DNA from 3 places in the Mesorhizobium sp. WSM4817 genome. Region 1 is predicted to be linked to each of the others. Evidence: predicted binding sites of a transcription regulator. Region 1 holds the regulator's gene; each other region holds the start of a gene.
What was found. The regulator LexA, encoded in region 1, represses DNA repair genes until DNA is damaged. The targets are predictions, from matches to a motif close to TGTTCNNNNTGTGTTCNG.
Positions count from the first base shown of each region.

Region 1 (4,598 bases):
AGATGGAAGCGCTGACCGCCGTCTCGGTCGCCTGCCTGACCATCTATGATATGGCCAAGGCGGTCGATCGCGGCATGGCCATCTCCGGCATCAGGCTGGTGGAAAAGACCGGCGGCAAATCCGGCGACTACAAGGCGGATGCCCAGGGGGCAGGCCAATAATGGCGCTGCTTGCGGTCGCCGAGGCGCTCGAGCACCTGCTTGCGGATGCTGCGCCCTTGCAGGCTGAAAGCGTCGCCCTGATGGATGCCGCCGACCGCGTGCTGGCGGAGCCGCTCATCGCGCTCCGCACCCAGCCGCCATTCAACGCGTCGGCCATGGACGGCTATGCCGTGCGGGCCGACGATGTCGCCTCCGTGCCCGCGAGACTTTCGGTGATCGGCATGGCGCCGGCCGGACGCGGCTTTGCCGGGACAGTCGGCCCGGCGCAGGCCGTGCGCATCTTCACCGGCGCGCCGCTTCCCGGAGGCGCCGACACCATCGTCATCCAGGAGAATGTCCGCGACCTCGGCGGCGGCATGGTCGAAGTGACCGCGCCGACGGTTGAAGGCCGCAACATCCGCCGCCTCGGGCTCGATTTCTCGCAGGGCGACATGCTGCTGGAGAAAGGCCGCCTGTTTGATCCGGCGGCATTGTCGCTGGCGGCGTCGGCCAACCACCAGCAGGTCCGCGTGGTGAAACGGCCGCTGGTCGCCATCATCGCCACCGGCGACGAATTGCTGCCGCCGGGCAGCGACCTTGGCCCCGGCCAGATCATCTCCTCCAATGCCTATGGCGTCGCCGCCGCGGCCCGCTCGGTCGGCGCCAGCGCCCTCGATCTCGGCATCGCCGCCGACCGCAAGGACGCGATCGCCGCGCTGGTGACAAAAGCCGTCGCCGCAGGCGCGGACGTCATCGTCACGCTGGGCGGCGCCTCGGTCGGCGACCATGACCTCGTCCATGACGTGCTGACCGGCGAAGGCATGGCGCTCGATTTCTGGAAAATCGCCATGCGGCCCGGCAAGCCACTGATGTTCGGGCGGCTGGGCGCCATCCGCTGCATCGGCCTGCCTGGCAATCCGGTGGCCAGCCTGGTCTGCACGCAGCTCTTTCTGAAGCCGCTGCTGGCGCGGCTCGGCGGCCGCGCCTTCCGCCAGGACATGCGTCAGGCGCGGCTCGGCGCCGCCATGCCGGCTAACGATCTCAGGCAGGACTATGTACGCGCGGTGGTGAAGGAAGAAGCTGGCACGCTTGAGGCAACGCCGTTCAGTATCCAGGATTCCTCGATGCTCAGAATGCTGGCCGACGCCAACGGACTGGTCGTGCGCGAGCCATTCGCTCCCGCAGCCGCAGCGGGCGCCGCCTGCAGCGTGCTGATGCTACGCTGAACAAAACGTCAACACATTCATTAAACTTTAAATGGTTGCGGAACACAACTGGAACAGATAGTGTTTGTTCTGGGTTTGTTTTTCTGATTCTGTTGGGGGTCGCGATGCTGACACGCAAACAACATGAACTGCTGATGTTCATCCACGAACGGCTGAAGGAAAGCGGCATTCCGCCCTCGTTCGACGAGATGAAGGAAGCGCTCGACCTCGCCTCCAAATCGGGGATCCACCGGCTGATCACGGCGCTGGAGGAACGCGGTTTCATTCGCCGCCTGCCCAACCGCGCCCGCGCGCTGGAGGTGCTGCGCCTGCCCGATTCGATCGCGCCGGGCCTCAATGCGGCGCGCAAATTCTCGCCGAGCGTCATTCAAGGCTCCCTTGGCCAGGGCGGCCTCGGACGCCAGATCAAGCCAGCGCCTTCGCGCATGCGTGCTGCCGGCAATGACGACGACGTCGTTGCCACCGTCTCCATACCGGTGATGGGCCGCATCGCTGCCGGTGTGCCGATCGACGCCATCCAGCACCAGACGCATTCGATCTCGGTGCCACCGGACATGATCACCGGCGGCACGCACTACGCGCTGGAGGTCAAGGGTGATTCGATGATCGAGGCCGGCATCTTCGACGGCGACACGGTCATCATCCGCAACGCCGAAACCGCCCAGCCTGGCGAGATCATTGTCGCTCTGGTCGACGAGGAGGAGGCGACGCTGAAGCGATTCCGCCGCAAAGGTGCCTCGATCGCACTGGAAGCCGCCAATCCGGCCTACGAGACGCGCATCTTCGGGCCGGACCGGGTCAAGGTGCAGGGCAAGCTCGTCGGACTGATCCGGCGTTACTGAACGGCAGGCTTCTTGGGTTTCTCGGCCCTGCGGTATGGCGGCAGGCCCCTCGCCTCGCGCGAAAATCGCCGCTGCTCATGCCAAGGCCTGTATGGCTGTCTGACGGCAAAACGGATTTCTGCGCGCGTTGTCGCCGATAGCGGATCGAAGAAGACGGCGGCACTGCCCATGCGAGCGAGCTGCCGTTTGGTGACGACGAGAACCAGCGGGTTGCGGCAGGGTTTGTAATAGGCTGTGGCATCGTCGATGACGATCAAATCCGCAAAGGCACAGGCCGGCCGCGCGGTTTTGCGGTTGTCGGCGAGCGCGATGAGCGCGCCGGACGGATGCCGGGCCAGGCACAGGCCGGCAGTGCAGGTGAAAGGCGCTCCCGGCGGCAGGTCGGCCGGATCGGCGATGTCGAACCGCACATCTCCTTTTTCGAATGTCTCCGGCTCGACGATCGTTGTTGAAACCAGCGCATGTTTCCAGTTGTCGGTGGTGAATTCGTTCGAACGCATCCGGTTGACGGCAAGTTCGCCGCCGCCGATCGGCAGCGCCACCAGATGCGCATCCTCCGAGATCAGCACGTCGGGGGTGCGCGTCTCGGAAATCGTCAGCAGGCCGGCGAGCGCAAAGGGAAGTGCCGCAAGCCGCAGCCATGTCGTCGCCATCGTGGCGATGACTAAGGCGACCGTCACCAGCAGAACCGATTGCAACGAAATCAGGCCGACTGCATCGACGGGCGAACGCTCCGAGATCCATCCCGAAATTGCAATCATCGCCGTCAGGCCCTTGCCCATCATGTAGAGGAAAGGGCCGTCGAGGCCGAAAGGCATTGCCAAGGCGCTGAGGACCGCCAGGAACATGACGATCGTGACGATCGGCATGACGGCCAGGTTGGCGAACAGGCTGAGCGGCGAGACGCGCTGGAAGTGCCAGATGGCGAAGAGCGCGGTGGCGCTGCCGGCAATGATGGAGGTCATTGCGATGGTGCCTGCCCCGGCGACGAGCTTGCGCGTGACGAAAGCGACCGGTGACCGTCGCTGTCGCGGCGCCTTGGCCTTGTCGGCACGATAGTCGGACCAACCGGCATAGGCGCCCACGAGAGCCGCAGTCGCGGCGAACGACATCTGGAAGCTTGCGCCGACCACCTCGTGCGGCGACACGACGATAACGGCGATGGCCGAAATCGCCAGGTTGCGCATGGTGAGTGCCGCCCGGTCGAACAGCACGGCGACAAGCATTACTGCCAGCATGATGAAGCTGCGTTCAGCCGCGACCACGATACCGGAAAAGATCAGATAGGCAGCGATGGAGACGAGTGCGGCAGCAGCCGCATATTTTTTGACCGGCCGGCGCGACGAAAAGTCGGGAAACAGCGCAAAGGCGCCGCGCAGCAATCCCATGACGGTGCCGGCGACAAGCGCCATATGCAGGCCGGAAATGGAGATGATGTGGTAGATGCCGGTGCGCCGCATCGATTCGTTTATCTCTTCGGGGATGCCGGCACGCACGCCGACGATCAGCGCAGCGGCAATCTCCCCCTCGGCACCACCGATGCTGTCCCTGATATGGTCGGCGATGGATTCGCGCGCCTTCTCGATCGACGAAGAAAGGCGTGCGGTTAACGGTGCATCTTCGGAGACGACGATCTTTGGACTGCCGAGGAAAAAGCCACTGGCACCGATACCGGCGAAATAGCTGTCAAAGGAAAAGTCAAAGCTGTCCGGTCTGACCGGGCCAGTCGGAGGCAGAAGCCTCACATAGCCGGTTGCCACCGAGCCTGCGGTCATCTCAGCGGGAATCTTGCGTGCCGACACCCTGACACGTTCGGGTGCATAACGCAGTGTCGGCCGGGCGGTCGACATCACATCGATGGTCAGCCTGATCCGGCCGTTCGCCATCTGGTCGAGCCTGACGACACGGCCGGTCAGCCGGGTCTGGATTTCCGAACCGAGCATCTTCGTTCCGGCGCGCCAGGTTTCAACCTTGGCGGCGAGCACACCAAGCGCGCACAGCAACGCTGCCATGAAGCACAGGTGCGTTTTGCGGCGTGAGCGCGTGACGGCCGCACACAATGCCGTAAGGACCACGACGGCGATGGGCTGGGCAAAGTCCGGTTCGACGGCAAGCGAAAAATAGACGATCACCCCGCATGCTAGGAAAACCGGCACCAGCAGGAAGGCGACGCCCCGGTCGAGTTCCAGGCCGGCTGCCGCGGCCACGCTGTTGCGGACACCGGATGGTGAAAGATGGCTGAGCTGTCGGCGAAAACGAATGACAGGGCCGGGTGCTGAAGCCGGTATCGGCGCCGGGCGATCCGGCGAAAGAGGTTGGATGCTCAGCGGCGACGCAGGCAGCGAAACGGGTAGCGACTCAGTGCGAGGAACGTCGGCAAACAGCGATCG
Region 1 covers NZ_JBVVQQ010000016.1:155,659-160,256, forward strand. The annotation lists gene moaC (cyclic pyranopterin monophosphate synthase MoaC) at 1-161, shown strand, start outside; gene AC0L2K_RS21925 (molybdopterin molybdotransferase MoeA) at 161-1,366, shown strand; gene lexA (transcriptional repressor LexA) at 1,471-2,208, shown strand; gene AC0L2K_RS21935 (ComEC/Rec2 family competence protein) at 2,202-4,598, opposite strand, start outside.

Region 2 (4,598 bases), on a different contig from region 1:
CGCGGCGGCGTGCTTTATGCTGATACTATCGTCGAAAAGGTCGAGGAGACTGATGGCGGCGTGCGTGTAACCACGGTTTCAGGCTTTACCGTGTCTGCCAGATCGGCCGTTGTCGCCACCAACTCGCCGATCAACGATCGGGTCGCGCTCCACACCAAGCAAGCGCCGTATCGAACCTACGCGATGTCGTTCGAGATCGCGGGCGACACCATTCCGGATGCGCTGTATTGGGATACTGAAGACCCTTATCACTACGTTCGGCTTCAGCCTGGCGACGGTCGGACCGACTTCCTGATCGTCGGAGGTGAAGACCACAAGACAGGACAGGCCGATGATGCCGGTGACCGTTTCGCGGCCCTGACGGCCTGGACCAAAAGGCTGGTGCCCGATGTCGGCGTGGAAATCAACCGGTGGTCCGGGCAGGTGATGGAGACCGTCGATTATGCGGGGTTCATCGGCCGCAATCCTGGCGACAGCCGCGTCTTTGTGGCGACCGGGGATTCCGGCCAGGGCATTACCCATGGCGTTGTCGCCGGCCTGTTGATTTCAGACCTGATTCTGAAGGAGGAAAGTCCCTGGCGCGAACTCTACGAGCCGTCGCGCAAGACGGCAGGCGCGATCGGCGATTACCTGTCGGAGAATGCGACGGCGATCAAGAGTTTTGCCGAATATATCGCGCCTGGCGAGATCGATTCCGTCGATAAGCTGCGACCGGGAGAAGGTGCCATCGTCCGCGAAGGGCTCAGCAAGATCGCCGCATTTCGCGATGACGACGGCACGCTCTACAAGCGCTCGGCCGCATGCACGCATGTCGGCTGCCACGTCCACTGGAACTCGCTCGAGCGCTGCTGGGACTGCCCCTGCCACGGTTCGCATTTTGCAATCGATGGCACGGCCTTGAACGGACCGGCCGTGGCGCCGCTGGGAAGCGAGTAGGGCAGTAGGCAGTAGGCAGTAGGCAGTAGGCAGTAGGCAGTAGGCAGTGGGCAGTGGGCAGTGGGCAGTGGGCAGTGGGCAGTGGGCAGTGGTGAGGAAGCCATTCCAGGGGCCATTCCCCTACTCCCCTACTGCCTACTGCCTTCCCTTACTTACAATTCCTTTTCGGCCAGCTCGCGAAACGCATCGGGGACCGATCGCGATTGGCCGAGCGCGACCGAGGCATAGCCGACCGCCTCCCAGCCGAAGCGGTCGCGGATCTTGTCGATGGCGTGGTCCGCGGTCCAGCGCGCCGCACCCTTCCTGGTGCCGGGGCGGAGGCGGTCGTCGTCGAGGCCGAGCGGCAGTTCCAGCTGCAGGGCCGGCTGCTTCTCCAGATGCGAGACGGCGATCGCCAGCAGCGAAATGGTCTTTTCGTGCGGATGATCGACAAGCACCTTGCGCACCAGCGCCTCGGCGATCTCGGCCAGCATCGCGGTTGCCGAAATCGGCTGGTCGAGCGTGATCGAACGCGTCACCGAGCGCAGATCGGCAAAGCGGACGCGGACCGTCACCGTGCGGCCGGGCCGGGATTTCGCCCGCAGCCTGGTGGCGACCCTGTCGGCCAGATGCAGCAGGGTGGGTACGAAGATTTTTGCCTCGGCCGGTTTCCTGCCGAGCGCCGATTGCGCGCCGGCCGATCGTGCCCGGCGCTGCGTCTCGAGTTTTCGCGGATCGCGGTTCCAGGCCAGCGCGTTGAGTTTTTCACCTGCCGCCGGGCCGAGCAGACGCTCCAGCGACCCACCATTGGTCTTCGCCAGTTCGCCGATGGTGCGCACACCAATGCCGGCCAGCCGCTCCCTGGTGACCGGACCGACGCCCCACATCAGCTCGACCGGCAGATCGTGAAGGAACTCCAGCTCGTGGCGCGGATCGACCACTACCAGCCCGTCGGGCTTGGCCACCTGCGAGGCGATCTTGGCCAGGTGCTTGGTGCGCGCCACGCCGACCGAGATCGGCAAGCCAAGCTCGGCCCGCACGCGGCGGCGGATGGTTGTCGCGATCTCGGCCGGCGGGCCGAACAGGTGGGTGCAGCCGGCGACGTCGGCAAAGGCCTCATCGATGGAAATCCGCTCGACCACCGGGGTAAAATCGCCGAGCACTTGAATAGCCGCATCGCCGAGCCGCTGATAATCCTTGAAATGGCCGCCGACGAAAATCAGCCCGGGGCAGAGTTCCCGCGCGCGCCGCCCCGGCATGCCGCCGCGCACGCCAAAAGCCCTGGCCTCGTAGGACGCGGCCAAGACGACGCCGCCGCCGACGGCGATCGGCTTGCCGCGCAGGGCGGGGTCGAGCAACTGTTCGACCGAGGCATAGAAAGCGTCCAGATCAGCGTGGAGGATGTTGGCTTCCATCCGGCCCGTTCGCCCGCGGCGGTTCGAACGCCGCATTGTCCTGAGGGTGGGTTTTGTGCGAACATAAAGAGAACAAATAGGGCGGATTGTCAAGGAGCGTGGAGGGCAGGTGGAGGGTAATCGCTTCAGGTCTGCGCTGCCCCTCATCGCCCTGCCGGGCACTTCTCCCCGTATAGGAACGGGGAGATGGGACACTTCGCAAAGGATTTCGCCAATCTCTGGCGTTCAGAAATGGAGCCGACGCTGCGGCCAGCCCCTTCTCCCCGTCACCATACGGGGAGAAGGTGCCGGCAGCGCGGCAGCGCCGACGTTACTCACCTCCAGCCTACGCCGCCTGCCGTGCCCAGAGGCGGTGGCCGTAGCGGCGGAAGAAGCGCGCCAGCAGAAGCTGCTGCCTGGCGCGGGCGAGATCGGCGCCGCGCCTTTCCTGGCGCCAGCGCGGCATATTGCGATAACAGGCGATGAAGCGGGCGGCGTCCTCGAGCGCCTCCTCAGTCGACTGCGCCGGGCGGATCGCCGCCACGAACAAGGCCTCGCCGAGCTTCAGCCGGTCGACCAGCGCCTTGCGCTGGCCATGGCCGAGGCGCGCCCGGCCTATGCCGTCGAGGCGGATAGCCGCGAGGGCGGCGAGCATGGCCGGGCTGTCGCTGGTATAGCCGCAATCGCGGGCGAACTGGGCGGAGAGGGCGTCCATCTTCGTCTCCTTGGCTGGCGGCGGCGCGACGGAGACCCGGTCCCGTCGCCCGTTCGTCTGGAGTATTTTATATAAGCATAACTCGAAAATCGGCACAAGTTAAACTTTTGCACGGGTTGAGCGGAACCGACTCGACTCTTCGGGAAAAACCCCTAATGATGTGAACAAAACAGGAACCGAGGCACCAGGGACGATGGCATTGCCGGGCAAGGAAGCAACGATCGCCGAGGTCGTCTCGATCGCGGTCGAGTGTATCGATTGCGGTCGAAACAGATGGTGGAAGCCGGCGGAGCTGAGGCGATTCGGGGTGACCGCGCAGACGCCGCTGGCGGCGCTGTCGGGGCGGCTTCGCTGCTCGGCCTGTCGCGCCGATGGCCTGCCGGGCGCGGCGGTCTCGATCCAGGCGGCGTTCATCGACGAGCGGCAGCAGCGCCGCGCCGAGGCGCGGATGCTTGGCGAGCGCGAGGTTCCGCTGGAGAGATCCAGGCGGGCTTGATGGGGAGTGGCGATTCCTTCTCCCCTTGTGGGAGAAGGTGGCCTCGCGAAGCGAGGTCGGATGAGGGGTGTTGGACGGATCGCCAACGCCTGCCTTTGCTCCAGGGAAGTGAAGCGAAGGCGACGGATTGCCGATGCCTCATTCCGTCCAGCACCCCTCATCCGGCTCGGCGCTACGCGCCGATCCACCTTCTCCCACAAGGGGAGAAGGGCGCGCTCCGCCGCCGCCCTAGTACCCCAGCAGTTCCTTGAGCGGGATGACGCGCCAGACGTGTTTTATCGCGTAGCGGTTGAAGGTCAGCGACTTCGGCGGATTGTACTGCTCGACGACCAACTCGGCGGCGGTCCGCTTGACCAGCTTTTTGATGAAGGCCTTGCCGTTGCGCTCGTTTTCCTCGGGAAACATCTCGACCACCACGTGGTCGCCGGGCACAGCGTCGCGGCCGCCGCAATAGAGCATCTCGCCGGGCTCGTAGCGCGGCACCATCGAGTCGGAGAGCACGTGCAGGGCGAACACCTTGCGCAGATGGGCGATGCCGGGCGGGCGCTGGACATAGCCGGCGACCTCGCCGTTGAAGGTGAAGTCACCGTCGTCGCCGCCGACCGCGGCGCCCAGAAGCTCGATGTCCATCGGGCCGGCGGGCAGGGGGGCGGCGTCGGTGACGATCTCGGCGTCGGCGACATTGTCGGCGTCGTCGAGGAAGACGACCTCGCCCTTGCCGAGCGCCACCGGGTCGACGCGCAGGAAGGCGGCGGTCTTCAAAAGGTTCTCGGTTTTCGGCAGGTTGCGGCCGGTTTCCCAATTGCCGACAGCGGCGACGTCGGTGTCGTTGTGCTCGGCAATATGGCGCATCACCAGGCCGCGCTGCTTGCGCGCCTTGCGGATCGCCGCCCCGACCTTGATCGACAATGAGGTTTTCGCCATGGCGCCATCTGAAACATAAGAATCGGTTTCGTCCATGAAAGAATGGCTTGCATAATTTTTTGAGTTATGCTTATATATAGCCATGCACAAGCCACGCTCCATCTCGCTTTCCCATCCGTCCCGGCTGTCCTCCTCCCCGGCCGGGACGAAGCCC
Region 2 covers NZ_JBVVQQ010000011.1:123,061-127,658, forward strand. The annotation lists gene AC0L2K_RS16985 (FAD-dependent oxidoreductase) at 1-936, shown strand, start outside; gene dinB (DNA polymerase IV) at 1,089-2,330, opposite strand; gene AC0L2K_RS16995 (hypothetical protein) at 2,656-3,024, opposite strand; gene AC0L2K_RS17000 (hypothetical protein) at 3,218-3,520, shown strand; gene AC0L2K_RS17005 (XRE family transcriptional regulator) at 3,749-4,444, opposite strand.
Region 2: dinB (DNA polymerase IV) is a predicted target of LexA. The motif match lies at 2,388-2,405, and genes of this name have one in related genera.

Region 3 (4,598 bases), on a different contig from region 1:
ATCTTTTTTGCGCTGCAGCAACGGCCCGTGCCTTCGCCGGGTGGTGATCCGGCAGGACGGTCAGGACGATAATGCGAATCCATATCGGCTGCGAGATGAGCTTCGACTTTCCGCAGGAAACGCCGCTGATCGCGATGCTCAACGTTCACTATTCCCGCGCGTCCGATCTCGAGCGGCCGGATTTCCTGACTTCGAACCCACCGGTGCCGATCGAGAGCTACCGCGACAGTTTCGGCAATTGGTGCAACCGCCTTGTCGCCCCTCCCGGTCGCTTCACCTTCGGCACGGACGCGGTGATCCGCGATCCCGGAAGTTTTGAGATGGGCGATCTGCTGGCGTGGCAGCACGAGGTGCGCGACCTGCCGTCGGAGACGCTGCTGTTCCTGCTGCCGAGCCGCTATTGCGAGAGCGACGTGCTGGCGAACGAGGCGTGGCGGCTGTTCGGCCACTCACCGCTCGGTATTCCACGCGTGCAGGCGGTCTGCGATTTCGTCCACAACCACATCATCTTCAACTACGGCAACGCGCGGCCGACGCGCACGGCAGCAGAGGCCTATCGTGAGCAAAGCGGCGTTTGCCGCGACTTTGCCCATCTCGCCGTCGCCTTCTGCCGCGCCTTGAATATCCCGACACGCTATTGCACCGGATACATCAGCGACATCGGCTTGCCGAAACCGTGGTCGGACATGGATTTCGCTGCCTGGATGGAGGTCTACCTCGGCGGCCGCTGGCATGCCTTCGATCCGCGCAACAATGCGCCGCGCATCGGCCGCATCCTGATCGCCTCCGGCCGCGACGCAGCCGATGTGCCGCTGACCCATATCTTCGGGCCCGGTATGCTGGCCGGTTTCAAGGTCTGGACTGATGAAATCATCGAACAGGCGTCGGCGCCGCAGTCTTGAACCACAGCATGCTTCGCGCGTTGTGATTGCCGGTGGAGCTTCGGCCGGTGCGCCGTTAAGCTCCAACGCGTCGAGGCTCGGCTGAAGGGAGGAGCGAAGATGAAAATCGACGGCGGGTGCCATTGCGGCGCCATCACTTACGAGGCGGAGGTCGATCCGGACAACACCAGTATTTGTCACTGCATCGATTGCCAGCAGCTGACCGGAACAGCGTTTCGGGTGACCGTGCCGGCGCCGGAGGAGCACTACCGGATCACCAAGGGCACGCCGAAGATCTACATCAAGACCGCAGCGAGCGGCGCCAGGCGCGCCCAGGCCTTTTGCGGCGAATGCGGTACGCACCTCTATGCCACGTCGGTTGGCGACGGGCCGAAAGTCTACGGCATCAGGGTCGGCACGGCGCGGCAGCGCGAACAACTGATCCCGAGAAAACAGATCTGGCACCGCTCGGCGCTGCCTTGGCTGCCGGAGTTCGAAGGCACGATGATCGTCGAGGAGCAGTAGCCTCTCAGTCGTCGCCTTCGACGACCCTTAGCCTCAGCTGGCCGGTCTTGGAGTCGGCGACGCGCGCACCCGCTTCGGTCTTCGCACTGGCCGCCGATCCGGCGTCGCCCTCCGTCGGCTGCGCGCCGAACTCCAGCGCCTCGATCTTTTGGCCGCGCTTGGTCACCTTCGACGTCGAGACGAGAATATCGTCGATATCCTTGGCCGACTGGCCGAAATGGCTCTGCAGCTTGCGCACCCGCTCGTCGAGGCGCGAGACATCCTCCATCAGCCGGATGACTTCGCCCTGGATCAGATGCGCCTGCTCGCGCATGCGGGCGTCCTTGAGAATCGCCTGGATGACCTGGATCGACAGCATCAGCAGCGACGGCGAGACGATGACGATGCGGGCGCGGTGCGCCTTGTGGACAATCCCCTCGAAATTCTCGTGGATCTCGGCGAATACCGATTCCGACGGCACGAACATGAAGGCGGTGTCCTGCGTCTCGCCCTGGATCAGGTATTTGTCGGAAATATCGCGGACATGCACCTCGATGTCACGCCGAAACGCTTGTGCCGCGACCTTCTGCAAATCGACGCCTTCGGCGGCACGGATGGCGTTCCAGGCTTCCAGCGGAAACTTGGCGTCGATGGCGAGTGCGGGCGCGCCATTCGGCATCTTCACCAGGCAGTCAGGCCGGCTGCCGTTCGACAGGGTCGCCTGGAATTCGTAGGCACCGTGCGGCAGGCCATCGGCGACGATCGCCTCCATGCGCGACTGGCCGAAGGCGCCGCGCGTCTGCTTGTTGGAGAGGATTGCCTGAAGTTGCACGACCTGGCTGGCGAGCGACTGGATGTTGCCTTGCGCTGTATCGATGACCGCCAGCCGCTCCTGCAGTTTGGCGAGGCTTTCATGCGTCGATTTCGTCTGCTCGGTCATGGTCTGGCCGAGACGGCCGGTCATCGCGTCGAGACGCTGGCCGATCGACTGCGTGAGTTCGGCCTGCCGCGCCCCGAACACTTCGGCGATGGCGCCCATGCGGCCCTGCATCTCGGCCTGGCTTGCCAGGATGCCGGCCATCCGCGCCTCGGCGTCGCGGGCGTGGTCGGCGGCTTCCGCGGCAGCCACCGCACGCGCCTTGGCCGAGCGCCAGAGCGCGACGACGAGCGCCACGAACAGGCCCAGGAACAGGACCGCGCCGAATGCCAGCGCGTGGCCGAGCGTGATCGTGGTGGCGCCGAGCCGGGCGATCGGTTCGGACAGGATGGTGGTCAGGTCGTTCATATCGGACAGCATAGATGATTCGGCCTGACGACACAGATCAAAACGTGAACGCCGCTGCAAATGCCCCGGTTGACGCTTTTCGTGCGAGGTCTTAGGTGAGACGCCATGTCGATCAAGCCGCTCATCATCCTTCCCGATCCCGTCCTGCGCCAGGTTTCGAAACCGGTCGAGCGCGTCGACGGCGCCTTGCGCAAACTGGCCGACGATATGCTGGACACGATGTATGATGCGCCGGGCATTGGTCTGGCGGCGATCCAGATCGGCGAACCGCTGCGCATGCTGGTGATCGACCTCGCCAAGGAAGACGAGCCGCCGGCGCCGCATGTCTTCATCAATCCCGAGATTCTTGAGAGCGCCGATCAGCGCTCGGTCTACGAGGAGGGGTGCCTGTCGATCCCGGATTACTATGCCGAGGTCGAGCGCCCTGCCGCCGTGCGGGTGAAATATCTCGATCGCGACGGCAAGCTGCAGGAGATCGAGGCCGAAGGGTTGATGGCGACTTGCCTGCAGCACGAAATCGACCATCTCAACGGCGTTCTGTTCATCGACCACATCTCGAAGCTGAAGCGCGACATGGTGGTGAAGAAGTTCAAGAAGCTCGCCAGGGACAAACCATCAGGCAGCAAGGCGCCGGGCAAGTTAGTGGGATAGGGCGATACTCGCGCAGTTTGATGCTGAACCTTTCGAAGATGTTGGCGGGACAGCGCCCCTCTACCCTGTTCCAGATCAGGAAATGGAGACGCCGATGAGCGACATGCTGATCAGAAATATTCCCGAACCCTTGAAGCGGGAAATCGAGCAGGCGGCGCGTAAGAGCGGCCAGAGCCTGTCGGGCAAGGCGATAGCTCTTCTGCGCGAAGGCATGGTCGCCGAAAGGCAAGCCAGGCTGGAGCCGGGTCTTTCGGCATGGGACGCTATTCGCGCGACTTTCGCTGCTGAAAACGCAATTGGCGATGAATTCGCCAAGATCATGAACGAAATCGAAGCAGAAAGGAAACGCGACTTCGGTCGCCGACCCGCAAAGTTCGCGACTTCGACTGAGCCGACTTAACGGCCAGACGAAGACCGGACCCGGAACAAAATGCCCTTGCGCGTCATCTTCATGGGTACGCCCGAATTCTCGGTGCCGACGCTGCGGGCGATCGCGGATGCCGGACATGAGATTGGAGCCGTCTACACTCAGCCGCCGCGCGCCGCCGGTCGCCGGGGGCTGGAACTGACGCCGTCGCCGGTGCAGCGCGAGGCCGAGCGGCTGGGCCTCGAGGTGCGGACGCCGGTGTCGCTGAAGAACGAGACCGAGCAGCAGGCGTTCCGCGCGTTGCGGGCCGATGTCGCCGTCGTCGTCGCCTATGGCTTGCTGTTGCCCAAACCCATTCTCGAGGCGCCGCGGCTCGGCTGCCTCAATGGTCACGCGTCGCTGTTGCCACGCTGGCGCGGCGCCGCCCCTATCCAGCGCGCCATCATGGCCGGCGATACCGAGACAGGCATGATGGTGATGCGGATGGAAGAAGGCCTGGACACCGGCCCGGTGGCGATGGCCGAAAAATGCGCCATCGGCCCCAATATGACGGCCGGCGAACTGCATGATCGGCTGATGCACATTGGCGCCGCGCTGATGGCGGAAGCGCTGGCTCGTCTGGAACGGGATGCCCTGACTTTTGCCGCACAGGCGACGGAGGGGGTGACCTATGCCAAAAAGATCGATAAAGCGGAGACGCGCGTGGACTGGACGCGGCCTGCTGGCGAAGTCCACGATCATATTCGCTGCCTGTCGCCCTTTCCCGGCGCATGGTGCGAGATCGAAATTGGCGGCCGCCTGGAGCGGCTGAAACTGCTTCGCTCGACGCTTTCGCAAGGCGCCGGCGAGCCGGGAGGAATTCTCGACGACCGGCTGACGGTCGCCTGCGGGTCAGGCGCGATCAGGTTGG
Region 3 covers NZ_JBVVQQ010000006.1:36,821-41,418, forward strand. The annotation lists gene AC0L2K_RS10585 (transglutaminase-like domain-containing protein) at 72-902, shown strand; gene AC0L2K_RS10590 (GFA family protein) at 1,002-1,406, shown strand; gene AC0L2K_RS10595 (DNA recombination protein RmuC) at 1,411-2,670, opposite strand; gene def (peptide deformylase) at 2,776-3,321, shown strand; gene AC0L2K_RS10605 (hypothetical protein) at 3,416-3,721, shown strand; gene fmt (methionyl-tRNA formyltransferase) at 3,752-4,598, shown strand, end outside.
Region 3: AC0L2K_RS10595 (DNA recombination protein RmuC) is a predicted target of LexA. The motif match lies at 2,704-2,721, and genes of this name have one in related genera.